Regions from separate parts of the Xanthomonas medicagonis genome, predicted to be linked through region 3. Evidence: predicted binding sites of a transcription regulator. Region 3 holds the regulator's gene; each other region holds the start of a gene.
What was found. The regulator HrcA, encoded in region 3, represses chaperone genes, less so after heat shock. The targets are predictions, from matches to a motif close to TTNGCACTCNNNNNNNNNGAGTGCNAA.
Positions count from the first base shown of each region.

Region 1: rpoH (RNA polymerase sigma factor RpoH) is a predicted target of HrcA. The motif match lies at 2,531-2,557, and genes of this name have one in related genera.
Region 2: AB3X07_RS20480 (co-chaperone GroES) is a predicted target of HrcA. The motif match lies at 3,086-3,112, and genes of this name have one in related genera.

Region 1 is NZ_CP162488.1:721,495-728,872, reverse strand. It holds gene AB3X07_RS03185 (NAD(P)/FAD-dependent oxidoreductase) at 1-845, shown strand, start outside; gene AB3X07_RS03180 (trimeric intracellular cation channel family protein) at 903-1,520, shown strand; gene rpoH (RNA polymerase sigma factor RpoH) at 1,641-2,519, opposite strand; gene ung (uracil-DNA glycosylase) at 2,740-3,468, opposite strand; gene AB3X07_RS03165 (response regulator) at 3,491-4,333, opposite strand; gene ftsX (permease-like cell division protein FtsX) at 4,341-5,282, opposite strand; gene ftsE (cell division ATP-binding protein FtsE) at 5,279-5,965, opposite strand; gene rhlB (ATP-dependent RNA helicase RhlB) at 6,039-7,378, opposite strand, start outside.
Region 2 is NZ_CP162488.1:4,833,659-4,841,036, reverse strand. It holds gene AB3X07_RS20495 (protein-disulfide reductase DsbD family protein) at 1-324, opposite strand, end outside; gene cutA (divalent-cation tolerance protein CutA) at 329-661, opposite strand; gene AB3X07_RS20485 (endonuclease) at 1,120-2,889, opposite strand; gene AB3X07_RS20480 (co-chaperone GroES) at 3,163-3,450, shown strand; gene groL (chaperonin GroEL) at 3,603-5,249, shown strand; gene AB3X07_RS20470 (hypothetical protein) at 5,329-5,574, shown strand; gene AB3X07_RS20465 (3-deoxy-7-phosphoheptulonate synthase) at 5,886-6,959, shown strand.
Region 3 is NZ_CP162488.1:2,176,198-2,183,575, reverse strand. It holds gene dnaJ (molecular chaperone DnaJ) at 1-405, opposite strand, end outside; gene dnaK (molecular chaperone DnaK) at 556-2,481, opposite strand; gene grpE (nucleotide exchange factor GrpE) at 2,632-3,153, opposite strand; gene hrcA (heat-inducible transcriptional repressor HrcA) at 3,336-4,394, opposite strand; gene recN (DNA repair protein RecN) at 4,508-6,175, shown strand; gene fur (ferric iron uptake transcriptional regulator) at 6,610-7,032, opposite strand; gene AB3X07_RS09295 (outer membrane protein assembly factor BamE) at 7,136-7,378, shown strand, end outside.

The DNA.
Region 1 (7,378 bases), 1.5 Mb from region 3:
CCGCGCGCGCGGCCTGGCTCAGCTTCGCCATCGTCGGCGGCGGCCCCACCGGCGTCGAATTGGCCGGCACCCTGGCCGAGATCGCGCGGCACACCCTCAAGCACGAGTTCCGCCGCATCGACCCGTCCGAAGCCAAGGTGCGGCTGATCGAGGCCGGCCCGCGGGTGCTGTCCTCGTTCCCGGAACCGCTGTCGGCGAAGGCGCAGAAGCAACTGGAAAAACTGGGCGTGGAAGTGCTGACCGGCGTGCCGGTGGCCGACATCGACGCCAGCGGCTATCGGCTGGGCAGCACCTTCGTGCCCGCGCGCACCGTGGTCTGGGCCGCCGGCGTGGCGGCCTCGCCGCTGGCGCGCACGCTGGACGCGCCGCTGGACCGCAGCGGACGCGTGCAAGTGCAGCCGGACCTGAGCATCCCCGGCCATCCGGAGTTGTTCGTGGCCGGCGATCTGGCCGCGCTGCAACAGGCCGACGGCCGCCCGGTGCCCGGCGTGGCGCCGGCGGCCAAGCAGATGGGCCGGCACGTCGCCGACACCCTGCGCCGGCGGCTGCGCGGCGACACCGCCAGCGCGCCGTTCCGCTACGCCGACTACGGCAACCTGGCCACCATCGGGCGCATGGCCGCGATCGTGCACCTGGGCCGACTGCAGTTCTCCGGCGTGGTGGCCTGGTGGTTCTGGCTGGCCGCGCACGTGTTCTTCCTGATCGGCTTCCGCAACCGCGTCGTGGTGCTGCTCAACTGGGCCTGGGCGTACTGGAGCTACCAGCGCGCCGCGCGCATCATCCTCGGCGATCCGCCGGCGGCGGAGGAAACGCAGGAGCAGGCCCCGACACCCTTGGAGAGGTGACACCGCCCGACCGGGCTGCGATCCTAGCCGGCCGTTTGCCGCGCCGCAGTCCCCGTCTTGGCGACCCTCCTGTTCCTGCTCGACCTGCTCGGCACCTTCGTGTTCGCGATCAGCGGCGCCACCGTCGGCGTGCGCCATCGCCTGGACCTGTTCGGCGTGCTGGTGCTGTCGTGCGCGGCCGCGGTGTCCGGCGGCATTGCCCGCGACGTGCTGATCGGCGCCACCCCGCCGGCAGCGCTGGCCGACGTGCGCTATCTCGGCGTCGCCTGCCTGGCCGGGCTGCTGGCCTTCTACCGCCACCACACGGTCGAGCGCCTGCGCAATCCGGTGCAGATCTTCGATGCGATGGGCCTGGCGCTGTTCGCGGTGTACGGCACCAGCAAGGCGCTGGCGTTCGGCCTGGGCCCGCTCAGCGCCACCTTGCTGGGCATGCTCAGCGGCATCGGCGGCGGCATCGTCCGCGACCTGCTGGTGGCGCGCACGCCGGTGGTACTGCAGGCCGAGCTGTACGCGGTGGCGGCGCTGCTCGGCGGCGGCGTGGTCGCCGCGGCGCAGGTGCTGCACCTGCCGCAGCCCTGGGGTCTGGCGGTCGGCGCGGTGCTGTGTTTCGGCCTGCGCTTCATGGCGATCCGCTACGGCTGGCACCTGCCGGTGGCGCGTCCGCCGGAATCGTAACGGAGTCGCACGGGGCGCCCGACATTCGAAGTTACCGCACTAGGCGCATCGCCGAGGACAAAAGAAAAGGCCCGGCGGTGCCGGGCCTTTCGCATGTTGCAACCGATCGCCGCAGGCGACTCAGGCGACGAACAGCGCCTTCATCTTCTTCAGCGCGTTCGCCTCGATCTGGCGGATGCGCTCGGCCGACACGCCGTACTCGTCGGCCAGCTCCTGCAGGGTGATCTTGCTGTCGGCATCCAGCCAGCGGCGCTTGATGATGTCGCGCGAACGCGCATCCAGTTCCGCCAGGCCTTCGCGCAGCAGCTGCAGCTGGTTGTCCTCGCTGTCGGCGCGTTCGTAGGCCTGCGAGGGATCTTCCTCGTTGGCCATCAGATACGCGGCCGGCGACGGCGGCGCGTGATCGTCGTCCTCGTCGGACGGCGCATCGAAGCCGATGTCGCGACCGGACAGGCGCGACTCCATCTCCATCACCTCGCGCTCGGACACGTTGAGGTCCTTGGCGACCGCGGTGACTTCCGCCGCGTTCATCCAGCCCAGGCGGGTCTTGGACTTGCGCAGGTTGAAGAACAGCTTGCGCTGCGCCTTGGTCGTGGCGACCTTGACGATGCGCCAGTTCTTCAGGATGTACTCGTGCATCTCGGCACGGATCCAGTGCACCGCGAAGCTGACCAGGCGCACGCCCATGTCCGGGTCGAAGCGCTTGACCGCCTTCATCAGGCCGATGTTGCCTTCCTGGATCAGGTCGCCCAGCGGCAGGCCGTAGCCGTTGTAGCCGCGGGCCACGTGGACCACGAAGCGCAGGTGGGAATGGACCAGTTCGCGCGCCGCATCCAGGTCTTCCTGGTCACGGTAACGCACCGCCAGCGCACGTTCCTCGTCGGACGTCAGCACCGGGATCTGGTGCACGGCGCCGATGTAGGCATCCAGCGAACCGAGCGGACTGGGAATCGGGAGGTTGTTGGCCACCATCGCGGTGGCGGGAATGGTCTGGCTCATAGGGGCTCATCTTAGCAGTCAACTATTTGGACTGCTGGGTACAGTAAAAAGTTCCTGCGTTCCACTGCTGGAACATTCGCATCAGGAATGGGACTGTGACGGAGACCACTGGAACGCTGCGGCGGGAGGTGCGTAACCGATTACCCGGGCAAAACTAGCACCCGGCCCGCGAAATTTGCGTACATCCGGCGCCGCTCGGAGGCGGCCGTCGAACCGCCGTTCAGCCGCCGTCGGCTGTCGCGTCCAGCGCCGCGCGCGGCGGCAGGCTCCAGTCGATCGGCGGCGCGCCGCGGCGGCGCAGGTACTCGTTGGCCGCCGAGAAATGCTTGCAGCCCAGGAAGCCGCGGTGCGCCGACAGCGGCGAGGGGTGCGGGGCCTTCAGCACGCGGTGGCGGCGGGTGTCGATGACCTTGCCCTTGGCCTGGGCGTAGCTGCCCCAGAGCAGGAACACCAGGCCCTCGCGCTCGCGGTTGAGGGTCTCCACGACGTGGTCGGTAAAACCCTCCCAGCCCTTGCCCTGGTGCGCGCCGGCGCGGCCTTCCTCCACCGTCAGCACCGCATTGAGCAGCAGCACGCCGCGCTGCGCCCACGGCAGCAGGCAGCCATGGTCGGGACGGCGGATGCCCAGGTCGTCCTCGATCTCCTTGTAGATGTTCAGCAGCGACGGCGGCACCGGCACCCCGGGCAGCACCGAGAAGCACAGCCCGTGCGCCTGCCCGTAGCCGTGGTACGGATCCTGGCCGAGGATCACCACCTCGACCTTGTCGAACGGGGTCGCCTCGAACGCGGCGAAGATCTGCCGCCCTGGCGGGAAGATCCGCGCGCCGGCCGCCTTGCGCTGGCGCAGGAAGTCGGCCAGCGCGCGCATCTCCGGGCGCAGCAGCCAGTCGCCGACCTGCGCCTTCCACGAGGGTTCCAGTTGGATCCGGGTGTCGTCTTCGTTGCTCATGCGGGTTCGGCGGGTCGCTCGGTCAGAAGGTCACGGCGGTGTCGTTGAGCTTGGCCAAGCGCAGCTGGAACAGCACCTTGGTGACCAGCAGGCGCTCCTCGATCGGCTTCTGCACCAGGTCGTTGGCGCCGGCGCGCAGCAGCTCGGACTGGTTGTGCGGATTGCTGTCGCCGGTCATCACCAGCACCGGCATGCGCCGCTTGCCGTAGGCGAAATCGATGCGGATGCGCTGCACCACGTCGCGGCCGTTGAGTTCGCCCTTGAGGGTGACGTCGGTCAGCACCAGGTCGATGCGGCGCGTGGTGCGGCCCAACGACTCGGCGGTGAGCAGCGCGAACGCGTCTTCGGCGGTGAGCACGTGCACCACGCGCAGTTCCTGGCGTTCGAGCATGCGCTTGGTCGCCTCGGCGACCACGCGGCTGTCCTCGACGTAGAGCACGGTGGCGCCGGCCACCGGCTGCGGCTGCACGTAGCCGCGGATGAAGGTCGCCAGCGCCTCGTGGCCCAGCGCCTTGTCGAAATAGTCGGTGACGTATTCGGTGAAGCGGCGCTCGACCAGGTGCTGCTGGGCGTCGCCGGACACCACGATCACCGGCACGTAGGCCTGCCCCGCCGCCTCGCGCACGCTGCGCGCCAGGGCCAGGCCGTCGCCGTCGGGCAGCGCCAGCGAGGTGGTGACCAGATCGACCGGGCCGGCCTCCAGCGCCGCGCGCGCCTCGGCGATGTTGGCGCAGCCGACCACTTCCACGTCCGGCAGTTCGCGGTGCAGCACATCGGCGATCAACTTGCGCACCAGCTTGGAGCCATCGACCACCATCACCCGCGGGGCGTCGCTGATCAGGTGCTTGAGCTCGTGCCGGGACATGCGCGCCTCAGGTGTCGGTGGGACGCGTCTGGCGCAGGAAGTGGCCGGTCACCAGCCACGCGCCGAGCCAGCCCAGCAGCAGGGTGCCGAGCAACACGAACCCCGAGTGCAAGGCGTCCAGGCCGTGCAGCGCGAAATGACTGCCGTAGCTGTCGGCCAGCTCCGCCAGCGGCGGCCCCAGCGCCAGCCCGGAGGCGGCGATCAGGCCCAGCGCCAGCGCGCCGGCACCGAAGCCGTACCACGCGCCCAGGTACAGGAATGGGCGGCGGATGAAGCCATCGCTGGCGCCGAGCAGCTGCAGCACGCCGATCTCCTCGCGCCGCGACTGGATGTCCAGGCGCACGGTGTTGCCGACCACCAGCACCGCGCCGGCGCCGAGCAGCAACGACAGGACCTGCACCAGGCGCTCGCCGAACCGCAGCCAGCCGTCCAGGCGCTTGCGCCACAGCGCGTCGTGCTGCACCAGGTCGGCCTGCGGCAATGCGCTCAGCGAGGCCGCCAACGGCGCGTCGTCGGCCACCGCCGGGGTCACGATCAGCAGCGTCGGCAACGGATTGTCGTCGAGCGCGTCCAACGCCTCGCCCAGCCCCGCGCTGTCGCGCAGCTCGGCCATGCCCTGCTCGGGCGTGCGCAGCGCCACCGCGGCCACGTCGGCGCGCCCGCGCAGCGTCGTCGCCAGCGCATTCGCCGCGGTCGCGTCGACGCCGGTCTTGAGGAACACGTTGATGTCGCGCGACTGCTGCACGCTGCCGGCGAAGTGCTTGAGGTTGTCCAGCGCGATCGACAGCCCCAGCGGCAGGGCCAGGGCCAGCGCCATCACCGCCATGGTCAGCAGCGTCGCCCACGGTTTGCGCATGGCGCGGCCGAGGCTGTAGACGATGCTGTGCAGGTGGTGGTCCCACCACACGCCCAGGCGCGAGGGCGCCGCGGCGGTATTGCGTGCGCTCATTCGGCCAGGTCCTGCGGCGAGATGTCGTCGATGAGGCGGCCGTGGTCCAGGATCAGCACGCGCTTGCGCATCTGCTTGAGCAGCGCCAGGTCGTGGCTGACCACCAGCACGCTGGTGCCGCGCGCCGGCAATTCGGCGAACAGTTGCATGATCTCCGCGGCCAGGGTCGGGTCGAGGTTGCCGGTCGGCTCGTCGGCGACCAGCAGCCGCGGTTCGGCGACCATCGCCCGGGCGATGCCGACGCGCTGCTGCTCGCCGGCCGACAGTTGCGAGGGCAGCGCCTTCTCGCGATGGCCCAGGCCCATGCGTTCGAGCACCGAGCGCACGCGCTTGCCGATCTCGGCGCGGCGGGTGCCGCGCAGGATCAGCGGCAGCGCCACGTTCTCGGCGATGCTGCGATCCATCAGCAGGCGGTGATCCTGGTACACCGCGCCGACCTCGCGCCGGTGCAGCGGCACGCGCCGCCCGCGCACCTTCAGCAGGTTGCGCTCGCCGAACAGCACCGCGCCGCGCGACGGACGCTCGCTGAGGTGGATCAACTTGAGCAAGGTGCTCTTGCCCGCCCCGGAATGGCCGGTGACGAACAGCATCTCGCCCTCCTCCACCTGGAAGCTGACATCCACCAGCGCCGCGTGGCCGCCGGCGTACTGTTTGCTGACATTGTCGAACCGCAGGACGCTCATCCAGCGATTATGCCGGAGCGGCCCGGGTGTTCGTCCACCGTGCGCACGCCGCGAACGGTGGAGCGCCGGCGCATCAGGAGCTGGAGACCAGCGAGCGCAGCTTGCGGCCGAGCCGGGTCAGGAACGAATCGTTGGCGGCCGCGGCCGGTGCCGCGGCGCGGTCGCCCTGGCGCGCAGCCTTGACCGGCGTGGCCACGACCTGCACCGGCTTGGCCGGCGCCTCGGTCGGCACCGACGCGGCAGCGCCCTCCGCGCCTTCCAGCGGGCGGCCACCACGACGACGCCGGCGCTTGCGCGGCGGACGCTCGCCTTCCACCGCCGGCGCGCCGTCGGCGGCCGGACGCGGCGGCCTCGGCTTGGGCGCCGCGACCGCTGCCGCGGCCACCGTCTCGTTGGCGACCGAACCGGCCGCCGCCGTCTCCGCCACCGCACCTGCCGTTGCACCGGCCTCGGCCGGACGCGGCGTGCGCGGACGCCGCGGCTTGCCGTCGGCACCGCGCGCCTCGCCGCGGCCGCCAGGCCCGCTGCGGCCGCCACCGGGCTTGCCGCGACCGCTGCCGCCGCCGCGGCGCTGCTCGTCGGCTTCGCGCTGCGCACGCGCCTCGCGGAAGATGTCGCCGATGCTCTCGTCGCCGTCCGCGTCGGCCTCGGCCGCCTCGCCTTCGACCACCGCACGCGGGGTGCGCGGCAACGCCACCAGCAACTCGGCGGTGACCGGCTCGACCGGGATCTTCTGTTCGATGTAGGCCTCGATGTCCGGCAGGCTCATCGCGTAGCGCTCGCAGGCGAAGCTGATCGCGTCGCCCTCCTCGCCCAACCGCGCGGTACGGCCGATACGGTGCACGTAGTCCTCGGCGTCGAACGGCAGGTCGTAGTTGTAGACGTACTTGACCCCGTCGATGTGCAGGCCGCGCGCGGCCACGTCGGTGGCCACCAGGATCTCCAGCTGCCCCTTCTGGAAGCGGTTGAGCAGGGTCTCGCGCTTCTTCTGCGGCACGTCGCCGGACAGCACGCCGACCCGGTAGCCGTTGCGCTCCAGCGAGCGCGCCACGCGCTCGACGAACGCCTTGGTATTGACGAACACCATGGTGCGCGCGCCCTCGCTGCGCGACAGCAGGCCCAGCAGCAGGGTCAGCTTCTCCTCGTCGGAGGGGAAGTAGATGCGCTGGCGCACGCGCGCGGCGGTGATGCTCTCGGTCTCGACCACGAGCTTTTCCGGCTCGTTCATATGTTCGTAGGCCAGCTCCAGCACGCGGTGGCTGAGGGTGGCCGAGAACAGCAGGGTCTGCCGGGTGCCGCGCTCGGGCATGCGCCGCAGCAGGAAGCGGATGTCCTTGATGAAGCCCAGGTCGAACATGCGGTCGGCTTCGTCGAGCACGCAGATCTCGCAGGCGTGCAGCGACACCACCTTGT
Region 2 (7,378 bases), 2.7 Mb from region 3:
GGCGCCGGTCTGCACCGCGCTCAGCTGGCCGCGGTAGGTCTCCACTTCGCCGAAATACGGGTCCACCTTCTTGTGCCCGGCCGGCAACTGCAGGGTCGGGTTGGCCTTGAAGCCGCTCTCCACGCGGACCGCGATCCGGTGTCGGTACAGGTAGTAGCCGTCGGCGATCTTCCAGTGCAGTTCGATGCGACCGCGCTCCGGCGCGCGCGCGCTCAGGGCGAAGGCCTGGTCGACCGGCAGCAGGTCCTTCTCGTCCACCGCCAGGGCGGGGAAGGCGGCCGCGGCCAGCAGGCACAGGGCGGCGATACGGTGCAGCAAGGTCATCGGCTTACGGTTCCTCACGGGTTTCGGCGTGCACCCACTGCAGATAGGCGGGCAGGCCGCCGGCGATCTCGACCTCGACCAGTTCCGGCACCGCGTAGGGGTGCAGTTCGCCCAGCCGCCGTTGCAGCGCGGGGACGCGGTCGGCGGCGGTCTTGATCAGCAGCAGCACTTCGTCGGCCTGCTCCACGGTGTCCTGCCAGCGGTAGGTGGACTGCACGCCGGGCAGACGGCTCACGCACGCGGCCAGGCGTTCCTCGACCAAGGCCTGGGCGACCCGCGCGGCGCTGGCCGGGTCGGGACAGGTGCTGAACAGCAGGCGGAGTGGGGGCGACGACATGCGGCCGACAGTATAGGGAGTGGGGAATCGGGAATGGGGAATCGGGAATGGCAAGAGCGACAGCGTTGGTGCTGCGTCCGCTGCAACGAGGTTGCGTCTGGCGGTGGCTCTTTCGAACCCCGAATTCCCCTCTCCCATTGCGGGTCGCGGCGGTTGCGAGGCCGGGGCAGGGGCGGTCGGCCACCGGGCTGCTTCCGCAGGTGCAGTGCGCGGCCATCCACCACCGGCTGGCGTGGCGATCCGTCCAGTTGCGATCGAGGCGGGAGCGTAGCCTGAGGCGAACGCCTGGCCGCGATTGGCCGTTCGGCGCTGCACACGTCCAACCAAGGTCAGCGCGCGGCGATGGCTGTGGAGCGCCGTGCGGGGGCGGTTCCGGGTGGCACCGCCGGCGCGTCATCCGGCGCACCTGGGGCCACGCAAGTCCCGGCGCGCCATTGCGGCGCGCCGGGAGGCACGGGTCAGTTGAGCAACTGGCAACTGGCCGGCTTGGCGGAGGTGAACAGCGACGGCGTCGCCCACTCCGGATGGTCGATGAACGGGTTGCGGTTGCCCTGGAAGCTGAAGACCACCTCGTTGCGGGCACGCTCGGCGTCGTCCGGCGGATCCTGCTGGCTCCATGCGATCAGGGTCGACAGCAGGCCCATGTACGCCGGCGAGGACGAGGTCTTGACGATCTTGCTGCGGTCGTCGGTCAGTTCCAGGTCCGGCTCGGACTGGCCGGTGGCCGCGTCGGTGCCGCCTTCGTAGCGGATCGCCATGTACATGACCGCGCGCGCCATGTCGCCCTTGCGGTGGTTCCACACCTCGAAGCTGCCGCCGTTGCCGTCCGGGGTGCGCACCCAGTTGGAGTTGCCCGGATAGGCGCCGCTGCCGCCGCCGAAGCCGGCGTTGGCCTCGGTGGCGCGCTCGCCGCAGTTGCTGTCGCAGTTGGCGTAGGGCTTGTTGCCGCGGTCGGCGTTCCAGGCCGAGTCGGTCAGGTACAGCATGTGCGTGTCGGTGTACGGCGCGTAGGGCAGGCCCTTGTCGCCGGTGGCGCTGCCGAAGCCCAGCGAGTTCGGCCAGCTGTGCTCGCGGTTGTACTTCAGGCCGCTGCCGCTGCCGGCGCGGTCGGCGACCTTGGCGTAGCTGCGGTTGCGGTAGGCGTCGAGGATGCGCCCGCTGTTGTTCGGGTCCTCGTCGGCGATCTCCAGGATGGTCCAGGTATTGGTGCCGGAGCTGCTGCTGTACGGGTAGACGGTGTGGCCCTTGATCGTCTCGTGCAGCGAGCAGCGCAACTGGCTGGGGCTGGAGGTGTTGACCCGCGAGTAGTAGCCGCTGCCGCCGCCGCCAGTGCCGCTGGCGACGCTGAAGGCGATGCTGCTGTCCTGCGCCGGATGCGCACCGCCGGCGTCGCTGACGCGCGCGGCGAGGATGCTCAGGTTGCAGCTTTCGCCGGCGGCCAGGGCGCTGTTGGTGGAGATCGCGAACTGGCTGCCGCTGCTGGGGTAGCTCAGCGGCACCGTGCCGGACTGGCTGCAGCTCAGTGCGAACGCGCCGCTGGACAGGGTCACCGCCTCACTGAAGCTGACCGCCAGGTCGCCGGCGGCGGGGAAATTGCTGGCGCCCTGTGCCGGGGTGGTCGCGGTCACCGATGGCGCGGTATTGGCGCTGCCGCCGCTGAAGGTCTGGCCGCTGTTGCAGGCGCCGAAGCTGCTGGCCGAGCTGCCGGCCCAGGTGAAGTCGGCCGCGGTGCTGCCGTTGCTGCCGCGCAGTTGCAGCGAGGTCCCGGCCGCGGTGCTGTTGCTCTCGCTGACCGGCAGGTTCTGGCTGGTCAGGCCGGCGGCCGGGCCGCCGCCGCCGGTGATCGCGCCCTCGTAGCTGAGGAACTGCACCACCTGGCCGCTGCCGTCGACCAGCGCCAGGCCGTCGTTGGGGCCGTTCTGCACGCCGTTGCTGGCATAGCTCACGGTGGCGATGCGGACCTGACCGCCGCAGCTGACCAGGTTGCCGGCCGGCACCGCACTGGTGGCATAGACCGTGGCGGCGCCGGGGTTGCTGCCGTTGTAGAGGTAGACCTTGTAGCCGCTCAGGCTCTCCCCGGCGGTGGCGACGATCTCCACGCCTTCGCCGGTATCGCCGGCGGCGGTGGCGTCGTCGTAGTGCAATTCGTTGATGAACACGGCGGCCTGGGCATGGCCGGCCAGGGCCAGCAGACAGGCGAGAGGTAACGCAACGGCGGATGGCTTCATCGACAACTCCCTTTGGACGATCCCCCCTGGCCTGCGAGCCTAGCCTGCCTGTGTGACAGCGTGCGGAATCCGGTTACCAGTTCCGGCGTCGGGCCGGCGGCCATCGCGAAATTTTTTGCGCCCGGGCCCTTGAAAGCCTCCAGGCCAGCACCACATCAAGCGCATCCCGGCGTACCGGGTTTTTTCGCGAGCGCTGCTGGCAGTCGTCACATGCGAGTGCTAACATCGCCGACCTTTCCTAGACCAATCAATCACTTAAGAGGGTCTCACTCAATGAGCATCAAGCCGCTTCACGACCGCGTCGTAGTCAAGCCGATCGAAGCCGACGAAATCTCCGCCGGCGGCATCGTGATCCCGGATTCGGCCAAGGAAAAGTCCACCAAGGGCGAGATCGTCGCCATCGGCAGCGGCAAGCCGCTGGACAACGGCAGCGTCCGCGCCCCGGCGGTCAAGGTCGGCGACAAGGTCATCTACGGCCAGTACGCCGGCTCCAGCTACAAGGCCGAAGGCGTCGAGTACAAGGTGCTGCGCGAAGACGACATCCTGGCGATCGTCGGCTAAAAAGCGCCGCCGCTCGCGGGAATCGGGAATGGTGAATCGGGAATCGGCAAGAGCGGGTTTCCTGCCCGCCTGCGATTTCCGTCCCGTCCCGACCTTCCGCTCTTGATCTTCCTATTCCCTGTTCTCCATTCCCTATTCCCGAGGTAACTCCAATGGCTGCCAAAGATATCCGTTTCGGTGAAGACGCCCGTTCGCGCATGGTGCGCGGCGTCAACATCCTCGCCAATGCCGTCAAGGCGACCCTGGGCCCGAAGGGCCGCAACGTCGTGCTCGAGAAGAGCTTCGGCGCCCCGACCATCACCAAGGACGGCGTCTCCGTCGCCAAGGAAATCGAACTGGCCGACAAGTTCGAGAACATGGGCGCGCAGATGGTGAAGGAAGTCGCCTCCAAGACCTCCGACAACGCCGGCGACGGCACCACTACCGCCACCGTGCTGGCGCAGGCGCTGATCCGCGAAGGGTCCAAGGCGGTCGCCGCCGGCATGAACCCGATGGACCTCAAGCGCGGCATCGACAAGGCCGTCGTGGCCGCCGTGGCCGAGCTGAAGAAGATCAGCAAGCCCACCGCCGACGACAAGGCGATCGCCCAGGTCGGCACCATCTCGGCCAACTCCGACGAGTCGATCGGCAACATCATCGCCGACGCGATGAAGAAGGTCGGCAAGGAAGGCGTGATCACCGTCGAGGAAGGTTCGGGCCTGGAGAACGAGCTGGACGTGGTCGAGGGCATGCAGTTCGACCGCGGCTACCTGTCGCCGTACTTCATCAACAACCAGCAGAGCCAGCAGGCCGACCTGGACGACCCGTTCATCCTGCTGCACGACAAGAAGATCTCCAACGTGCGTGACCTGCTGCCCGTGCTGGAAGGCGTGGCCAAGGCCGGCAAGCCGCTGCTGATCGTCGCCGAGGAAGTCGAAGGCGAGGCGCTGGCGACCCTGGTGGTCAACACCATCCGCGGCATCGTCAAGGTCGTGGCGGTCAAGGCCCCGGGCTTCGGCGACCGTCGCAAGGCGATGCTGGAAGACATGGCCGTGCTGACCGGCGGCACCGTGATCTCCGAGGAAGTGGGCCTGGCGCTGGAGAAGGCGACCATCAAGGACCTTGGCCGCGCCAAGAAGGTGCAGGTCTCCAAGGAGAACACCACCATCATCGACGGCGCCGGCGACACCACGGCGATCGAGTCGCGCATCAAGCAGATCAAGGCGCAGATCGAGGAGACCTCCTCGGACTACGACCGCGAGAAGCTGCAGGAGCGCGTGGCCAAGCTGGCCGGCGGCGTGGCGGTGATCAAGGTCGGTGCCTCGACCGAGATCGAGATGAAGGAAAAGAAGGCGCGCGTCGAAGACGCCCTGCACGCGACCCGTGCGGCGGTGGAAGAAGGCGTGGTCCCGGGCGGCGGCGTGGCCCTGGTGCGCGCGCTGACCGCGATCGGCGAGCTGAAGGGCGCCAATGAAGATCAGACCCACGGCATCCAGATCGCGCTGCGCGCGATGGAAGCGCCGCTGCGCGAGATCGTCACCAACGCCGGCGAAGAGCCGTCCGTGATCCTGAACAAGGTCAAGGAAGGCACCGGCAACTTCGGCTACAACGCCGCCAACGGCGAGTTCGGCGACATGGTCGAGTTCGGCATCCTGGATCCGACCAAGGTGACCCGTTCGGCGCTGCAGAACGCCGCCTCGATCGCGGGCCTGATGATCACCACCGAAGCGATGGTGGCCGAGGCCCCGAAGAAGGACGAGCCGGCCGCGCCGGGCGGCATGGGCGGCGGCATGGGCGGCATGGGCGGCATGGATTTCTGATCCAGCCGGCCTCGGCCGACCCGTTCCACGCAGTCGAAAGGAGCCCCGCAGCGATGCGGGGCTCTTTTTTTGCGTATCGGTGCGCGGCCTGCCGCTGCGCTCGCCCGCCACGCTTGCAGGCGTCGCGCAGCTGGCCAACCCGTCGGCGCATCCGCCGGTCGCATCGCTGGAGGAATGCGTCGCGCGCATCTGGTCGCGCTCGCGCGACAAGAAGCGCCACTACGACCACCAGCGCGACAACCGCCCTTCCGACAACGTGATCGACCGCCAAGCGGCGGTGGAGTACGCATCGGATTTCCGGGCGCCGCGAGTGGAAGACCGGTAGTCCAGCACCGCAACCGGTCGCGGCACCGCTGCTTTGCGATTCCCCATTCCCGAATCCCGATTCCCAGCCCCAAAGTTGCCAATGCAACTGTGGCGCCGCCGCAAACCCTGTGTTATCACTGCATCCCATGAACGCTTCCTGCCGCAGCTTTTATTTTTGGTACTACGGTTTTCCGATGCCGCTGGCGGAGGAAGGATCGCGTTCACCCTGAAGGACACTTCAGCCGCAATCCCGAAAGCCGCCAGCGAACCTGGCGGCTTTTTTCATGCCGCCGGACTGGCCCCCACCCAGACCCGACCGAGAGATTCCCCATGGCTCCCCACACCGACGATCTGCGCATCCGCAAGATCGAACCGCTGACTCCCCCCTCGCAACTGCTGGCGCTGCTGCCCTGCGACGAGGAGGCCTCGCAGACCGTGGCCGCCGCGCGCGCGGCGCTGCACGAGATCCTGCACGGCCGCGACGACCGCCTGGCGGTGGTGATCGGCCCCTGCTCGATCCACGACCCGGTCGCGGCGATGGAGTACGCGCAGCGCCTGCGCCCGCTGCGCGACACCTACGGCGATGCGCTGGAGATCGTGATGCGGGTGTACTTCGAGAAGCCGCGCACCACGGTCGGCTGGAAGGGCCTGATCAACGACCCCAACCTCGACGGCAGCTTCGACATCAACAAGGGCCTGCGCCTGGCGCGCGGCCTGCTGCGCGACATCAACCGCCTCGGCCTGCCGGCCGGCGTGGAGTTCCTCGACATCATCTCGCCGCAGTACATCGCCGACCTGGTGGCCTGGGGCGCGATTGGCGCGCGCACCACCGAGAGCCAGGTGCACCGCGAGATGGCCTCGGGCCTGTCGTGCCCGGTGGGCTTCAAGAACGGCACCAGCGGCGACGTCAAGATCGCGGTCGACGCGGTCGGCGCGGCCTCGCATCCGCACCATTTCCTGGCGGTGACCAAGGACGGACAGACCGCGGTCGCGGCCACCGCCGGCAACCCCGACTGCCACGTGATCCTGCGCGGCGGCACCCAGCCCAACTACGACGCCGACAGCGTCGCCGCCGCCGGCCAGGCGCTGGAGAAGGCCGGCTTGCCGGCGCGGCTGATGGTCGATGCCAGCCACGCCAACAGCGGCAAGAATCCGGACAACCAGCCCAAGGTGATCGACGCCATCGCCGCGCAACTGGAGGCCGGGCAGCCCCGCATCGTCGGGGTGATGGTGGAAAGCCACCTGGTCGGCGGGCGCCAGGAACTGGTCGCCGGCCAGCCGCTGGTCTACGGGCAGAGCATCACCGACGGCTGCATCGACTGGGACAGCTCGGTACAGGTGCTGGAGCGGCTGGCGCAGGCGGTGCGCGCGCGGCGCCAGGCGCGCGTGGCGCAGGCGGCCTGAGGGCTGTCGTTCGGAAAGCGCACGCAGCCTGGCCGGCTGCGTGCGTGGAGGGCGGGGCTCGCCCGAAGAGGGGCCGGCCGCGCCGCCGAATGCGAAGGGAGAGAGCTTCGGTGTCGACGGCTGCGAGCCGGTGATGACGTTATCCGCCTCCCTGATCGCCGCGATATGCCGGTGTGTGGCAGTGGCTGGCAAGGTGTTCGCGGGGCGTTAAAGCCTGTTGTCGCGGGTTCAGCGCGGTGGGCATGTTCGCCCCGGGTGTTCGGGATCGAGGCACTGGGCAGACGCGTCGCGTGCCTTGCCGGAAGGCCACTTCCAATGGATGGAAGACGGATGCGCCTGCATGCCGTGGCCACGGCAAGCGCGATCGCGGGCGGCAACGTCGTGAGGGCCGGAGCGAAGGCGGCGTGTCCGATCGCATG
Region 3 (7,378 bases):
GCGCTCGATCCCGGCGACCGCTTCCTCCAGGTCCAGCTCCAGCACGTAGCCGATGTCGGCACCGCGCCGCGCCGCGCGCGCGCCGCCGCCGGCCCCGCCGAAGATGTTGCCGAAGATGTCGCCGAAGATGTCGCCCATGTCCGGGCCGCCGGGACCGCCGCCCATGCCGCCCATGCCATGCTCGAACGCGGCATGGCCGTGCGCGTCGTACATGCGCCGCTTGTTGCCGTCGGACAGGACCTCGTAGGCCTCCTTGCACTCCTTGAACGCGGCCTCGGCGGCCTGGTCGCCCGGGTTGCGGTCGGGGTGGTACTTCATCGCGCAACGGCGATAGGCCTTCTTCAGCTCGTCGTCGCTGGCGCCGCGGGCCACGCCCAGCACCTCGTAATAGTCGCGTTTGCTCATGGCAGGGAATGGGCGATCGGGAATGGGGAATGGTTCAAAACGGGCATCCTGTGGCGATACGTCATAGCGGCGCTGGAACCGGGAACCTTAAACGGCGAAGGAGCGGAGCCTGAGCACCGCTCCTTCGCGAGCCGATTCCCTAAGGCTGGATCAGGCCTTCTTGTCGTCTTTGACTTCGGTGAACTCGGCGTCGACCACGTCGTCGGCCGCGGAGGACGCCTGCGCGCCGCCGGCGTTGCCGCCCGGCTGCTGTTCGCCCGCCGCCGCGGCCGCGTACAGCGACTGGCCGGCCTCTTCCAGCGCCTTGGTCTTGGCCTCGATCTGGGCCTTGTCGTCGCCCTTCATCGCGGTTTCCAGATCCGCCAGCGCCGACTCGACCTTGCCGATCACGTCGCCGCCGACCTTGCTGCCGTGCTCGGTGATCGCGCTGCGGGTGGCGTGGATCAGGCCGTCGGCCTGGTTGCGCGCCTGCACCAGTTCGTGGAACTTCTTGTCTTCCTCGCGGTTGGCTTCCGCGTCGGCGACCATCCGCTGGATCTCGTCGTCCGACAGACCCGAACCGGCCTTGATCTCGACCTTCTGTTCCTTGTTGGTCTTCTTGTCCTTGGCCGACACGTGCAGGATGCCGTTGGCGTCGATGTCGAAGGACACCTCCACCTGCGGCAGGCCGCGCGGCGCCGGCTCGATGCCGGACAGGTCGAACTTGGCCAGCGACTTGTTGTAGCGGGCCTGCTCGCGCTCGCCCTGCAGCACGTGCACCGTCACCGCGGACTGGTTGTCCTCGGCGGTGGAGAAGGTCTGCGAGGCCTTGGTCGGGATGGTGGTGTTCTTCTCGATGATCTTGGTGAACACGCCGCCCAGGGTCTCGATGCCCAGGCTCAGCGGGGTCACGTCGAGCAGCAGCACGTCCTTGACGTCGCCGGCCAGCACGCCACCCTGGATCGCCGCACCCAGCGCCACCGCCTCGTCGGGGTTGACGTCCTTGCGCGGGTCCTTGCCGAAGAACTCGGCCACCGCCTGCTGCACCTTCGGCATGCGGGTCTGGCCACCGACCAGGATCACCTCGGTGATGTCGCTGGCGCGCAGGCCGGCGTCGTTCAACGCGGTGCGGCACGGTTCGATGGTGCGCTTGACCAGGTCGTCGACCAGCGCTTCCAGCTTGGCGCGGGTCAGCTTGATGTTGAGGTGCTTCGGACCAGACGCGTCGGCGGTGACGTACGGCAGGTTGACTTCGGTCTGCTGCGAGGACGACAGCTCGATCTTGGCGCGCTCGGCGGCGTCCTTCAGGCGCTGCAGCGCCAGCGGATCCTTGCGCAGGTCGATGCCCTGGTCCTTGCTGAACTCGTCGACGAGGTAGTCGATGACGCGCTTGTCGAAGTCTTCGCCGCCCAGGAAGGTGTCGCCGTTGGTGGCCAGCACTTCGAACTGCTTCTCGCCGTCGACGTTGGCGATCTCGATGATCGACACGTCGAAGGTGCCGCCGCCCAGGTCGTACACGGCGATCTTGCGGTCGCCGCCCTGGCCCTTGTCCAGGCCGTAGGCCAGCGCCGCGGCGGTCGGCTCGTTGATGATGCGCTTGACGTCCAGACCGGCGATGCGGCCGGCGTCCTTGGTCGCCTGGCGCTGGCTGTCGTTGAAGTACGCCGGCACGGTGATGACCGCCTCGGTGACGGTCTCGCCCAGGAACGCCTCGGCGGTCTTCTTCATCTTCTCCAGCACCTGCGCGGAGATTTCCTGCGAGGCCAGCTTGCGCCCGTCGGCGGTGGCCACCCAGGCGTCGCCGTTGTCGTGCTGCACGATGCCGTACGGCACCAGGCCGATGTCCTTCTGCACTTCGGCGTCGGTGAACTTGCGGCCGATCAGGCGCTTCACCGCGTAGAAGGTGTTCTTGGGGTTGGTGACGGCCTGGCGCTTGGCCGAGGCGCCCACCAGCACTTCGCCGTCCTTGGTGTAGGCCACAATCGAAGGCGTGGTGCGGTCGCCCTCGGAATTCTCGATGACGCGGGCCTTGCCGCCGTCCATGATCGCCACGCACGAGTTGGTCGTGCCCAGGTCGATGCCGATGATCTTGCCCATTGGAATGACTCCTGAAAATGTCGGGTATCCGGCCGCAGCCGGGGTCTGGTTCGGATATAGGGATGGCCGGGGTTCATTCAAGCCATCACCGCAAACAAGCGTTCCACCGCGGACGCGCCCGATTCAGGCGCGCACCGGCGGCGGCGCGCCTCAGTCGTGCTTGGCCACCACCACCAGCGCCGGCCGCAGCAGACGGTCGTTGAGCAGGTAGCCCTTCTGGAACACCTGCATCACGTGGCCCGGGGCGACGCCCTCGGCCTCGGCCTGGCTGATCGCCTGGTGGTGTTCCGGGTTGAACGGTTGCCCGGTCGGGTCGAGCAAGGTCAGCCCGTTGTCGGCGGCGACCTTGAGCAGTTGCTTGTAGGTCAGCTCCAGGCCGTCGCGCAGCGGGCTGGGCTCGCTGCCGGCGGCGGCCAGGCCGGCGTCCAGGCTGTCGAACACCGGCAGCAGGTCGCCGAGCAGGCGTTCGTTGGCGAACTTGCGTGCCTGCTCGACATCGCGGGCGATGCGCTTGCGCTGGTTTTCCAGGTCGGCGCGCTCGCGCAGCGCATCGGCCTTGACCAGCGCCAGTTCGCTGCGCAGCGTCTCCAGCTCCGCCTGCAGCGGATCGGTGGAGGGCTGCTGCGCCTCGGACAGGTGTTCAGAATCGAATTCGGGGTGGTCTTGGTTCATTTCCGGTTCCCTGGCGGGAGGTGCACCCGCCCTACCGGACCACCTATGTGGGCGTCGGGACGGGATTCAAGATGCTGTGTTGCATTTTGGGGGAATGGGGAGGCGGGAATCGGGAATGGGAAAGCGGGTGCGCGGCGGCCGGCTGGCCGGCCCGGGAGGAACACGCTACCGACAGATCACAGCTAGCGTTCGGCCGGTGGGGTCGGGTCGAGGGTGGCGCCCAGCACGTCGGCGGCGGTCTGCACCAGCGGGATCACCCGGTCGTAGTCCATGCGCTTGGGGCCGATCACCCCGAGCACGCCTAGCACCTGGCCGCCGGCCATGTACGGGGCGGTGACCAGCGACACGCTCTCCAGCGGCACCACCCCGGTCTCCTCGCCGATGAAGATGCGCACGCCCGGCGCGCGGATGGTGCGCTCCAGCAGTTGCAGGATCTCGCGCTTGCTGGCGAAGATCTCGAACAGTTCGCGCAGCCGGTCCAGGTCCGACAGGTCCTGCACCCCCATCAGCTTGGTCTGCCCGGCCAGCACCATGTCGTCGCCGGCCGGGGCCAGCGCCTGCTCGGCCAGCTCCACGCTGTGCGCCAGCAACTGCTCCATCGCGTCGCGCGCATGGCGCAGCTCGCGCAGCAGGCTGGCGCGGATGTCGGCCAGCGCGCGGCCGGCGAAATGCGTATTCAAATAGTTGGCGACGCGCTCCAGCTCGGCCGGCTCGTAGGCCTTGCGCGGCTCGATCACCCGGTTCTGCACCTCGTTGTCGGCGAACACCAGGATCGCCAGCACCCGCCGCGCGTCCAGCGGCACGAAGTCGATGTGCCGGAACGCGAACTGCTCGCGCTTGGGCGCGCTGACCACGCCGACGAAATGGGTCATCGCCGACAGCAGCTCCGAGGCGCTGCCCAGCAGCGCCTGGGTGCCGGCGGCATTGGCCATCTCCGCGCGCAGCCGCGCCACCTCGCCCTCGGCCGGCGGGCGCATCTGCACCAGGCTGTCGACGAACACGCGGTAGCCGGTGGCGGTGGGCACGCGCCCGGCCGAGGTGTGCGGCGAACTGAGCAGCCCGGCGTCCTCCAGGTCGGCGAGGATGTTGCGGATCGTCGCCGGGCTCACGTCCAGCCCGGCGTGGCGGGCCAGGGTCTGCGAGCCGACCGGTTCGCCATCGCGGATGTAGCGCGAGATCAGCGTGCGCAGAAGCTGCCGGGCACGCGGATCGAGCGAGGAGTGGACCGGGGAGGCGCGCATGGAATCACTCCGTGAGACTGGACACTAGATAATGGCTGCCTGCCGGCTTGGCAAGTCATTGGCCCACCTACCCGCGCGTGCTAGCGTTGCGCGGCCCTGGATTTGCGACCCCCATGCTCAGACATCTCTCGATCAAGGATTTCGCCGTGGTCCGCGGCACCGAACTGGAATTCGGCCCTGGCATGACCGTGGTGTCCGGCGAGACCGGCGCCGGCAAGTCGCTGATGGTGGACGCACTCGGCTTCCTGTCCGGGCTGCGCGCCGACAGCGGCGTGGTCCGCCACGGCGCCGACCGCGCCGAACTGTCGGCCGAATTCGCCGTGCCGGCGGACGCCCCGGCCCGCGCATGGCTGCGCGACAACGAACTCGACGACGAGGACCAGTGCCAGCTACGGCGGGTGATCCGCGCCGACGGCGGCTCGCGCGCCTGGATCAACGGCCGGCCGGTGACCCTGTCGCAGCTGGCGGAACTGGCCGGGCGCCTGGTCGAGATCCACGGCCAGCACGAGCACCAGGCGCTGCTGTCGCGCGGCAGCCAGCTCGGCCTGCTCGACGCCTATGCCCGCAACGAGGCCGAACGCGCCGCGGTGCGCGCCGCCGCCACACGCTGGCAGGCGCTGCTGGCCGAACGCGAGGCGCTGCTGGCGCAGGGCGACGTCAGCGACCGCATCGGCTTCCTCGAACACCAGTTGGCCGAACTGCAGCGCGAGGACCTGGAGCCGGCGGCGATCGCCGCCCTGGATGCCAACCATCGCCGCCAGGCCCATGCCGCCGCGCTGATCGGCGCCTGCGAGGCCGCCGCGCAGCGGATCAACGGCGACGAGGCGCCGGCGGTGCTGGACCTGCTGCAGCAGACCCGCCACGACCTGGGCAAGGTCGGCGAGTACGACGAACGCCTGGCCGAGGTGCAGGCGCTGCTCGACAGCGCGGCGATCCAGTTGGAAGAGGCACTGGCGCTGATCGACCGGGTCCGCGACGACCTCGATGCCGACCCTGCGCAGTTCGAGGACATGGAACGCCGGCTCGGCCGGCTGCACGACCTGGCGCGCAAGCACCGGGTCACCCCGGACACCCTGGGCGAGCACCGCGACGCGCTGCTGGCCGAGGTCGAGGGCCTGCGAGGTGCCGGCGAACGGCTGGACGCACTGGACGCGGAGATCGGGCACGCGGCGCAGGCCTGGCGCACGGCCGCCGCCGCCCTCACCGGCACCCGCCAGCGCGGCGCGCAGGCGCTGTCGCGCGACACCACCGCGCTGATCGGCGAACTGGGCATGGGCGGCGGCCGCTTCGAAATCCAGCTCGAAGCGCAGGAGGTCGAGCGCCCCGATCCGACCGGCGCCGAGCGCGTGGAATTCCTGGTCGCGGCCAATGCCGGGCAGCCGCCGCGCGCCCTGCGCAAGGTCGCCTCCGGCGGCGAGCTGTCGCGCATCTCGCTGGCGATCGAGGTCGCCGCGCTGGGCCTGGACGCGGTGCCGACCATGGTCTTCGACGAAGTGGACTCGGGCATCGGCGGCGCCGTCGCCGACATCGTCGGCAAGAAGCTGCGCGCGCTCGGCGAGCAGCGCCAGGTGCTGTGCGTGACCCATTTGCCGCAGGTCGCGGCGCAGGGCCACGCCCACTACCGGGTCAGCAAGGCGCCGGTCGAGGGCATGACCCAGAGCGCGGTCGAGCTATTGGGGCCGCGCCAGCGCGAGGAGGAACTGGCGCGGATGCTGGGCGGGGTCGAGGTCAGCAAGGAAGCCCGCGCCGCCGCCAAGCGGCTGCTGCAGAGCGCCGGCTGAGGCCGCCGTCTATTGCGCGGGGAAGCCCGCAGCAGGCCTCGGATCGGATCCGCTTCGAGGCAAGCCGCCCCTGCCCAGCCCCAGCCGCAACACCCAGCCACGAGCGTGCACCCTGTAGGAGCGGCTTCAGCCGCGACGAACGGAGCAGTCGAACCATAAGATGCAGAGGCTGTCGGGACTGAAGTCCCTCCCACACTGCACCAGCCGGCCCCTCGCAGACCCCTGTAAGAGCGGCTTCAGCCGCGACGAACGAAGCCCTCAAACCATCCAGGCACCAGAAACTGCCAGGACGGAAGTCCCTCCTAAACTTCAGCCTGCCTGTCGCAGCCCCCAATGGTAAGCAACCTCAGCTGCGACCAACGGCGCCGGCTCCGCATCGCGCTTGCGGCCATACCACAGGCGAGGTTCGAGATGCCCCGCCCAGGCGCCGCGCCTCAGCCCTTCTTGCCGGCCGGGCGCTTGCTGCGCACGTACAGCACCAGCGAGTGCTCTTCCAGCTCATAGCCGTGATCGGCGGCGATCTTGCGCTGCAATTCCTCGATCTCGGCGCTTTCGAACTCGATGACGTTGCCGGTGTCCACGTCCACCATGTGGTCGTGGTGGCCGCCGCGGTCCAGTTCGTACACCGCCTGGCCGCCTTCGAAATTGTGCTTGAGCACCAGCCCGGCCGCCTCGAACTGGGTCAGCACCCGGTACACCGTGGCCAACCCGATCTCGTCGCCGTGGTCCAGCAGCTGGCGGTAGATCTCCTCGGCGGTCATGTGGTGGCGCGCCGATTTCTGCTCGAGCAGCTCCAGGATGCGCATCCGCGGATGCGTCACCTTCAGGCCGACTTTGCGCAGGTCGTGGGATTCCATGGCGTCTCCGTTCATAGCTGGTTTAGCGCCAGCTGCCTGGGAATGGGTCGCGGCGGTCGTCAGAAGTGTATCATCGACCTGATTTCCCTCAGTACTGTCCCCGATGCGCAATCTCTTGCTGGTCGCCGCTGTTGCCCTGTCCACCGCTGGCTGCGGGATCATCTACAAGCAGCCCATCTATCAAGGCAACCTGATCAAGCAGGGGGCCGTCGACCAGCTCAAGGTCGGGCAGAGCAAGCAGCAGGTCAGCGCGTTGCTGGGCACGCCGTCGATTCCGGATCCGTTCCACGCCCAGCGCTGGGACTACACCTCCACCGAGCGCGTCGATCGCCTGGGCAAGACCGAG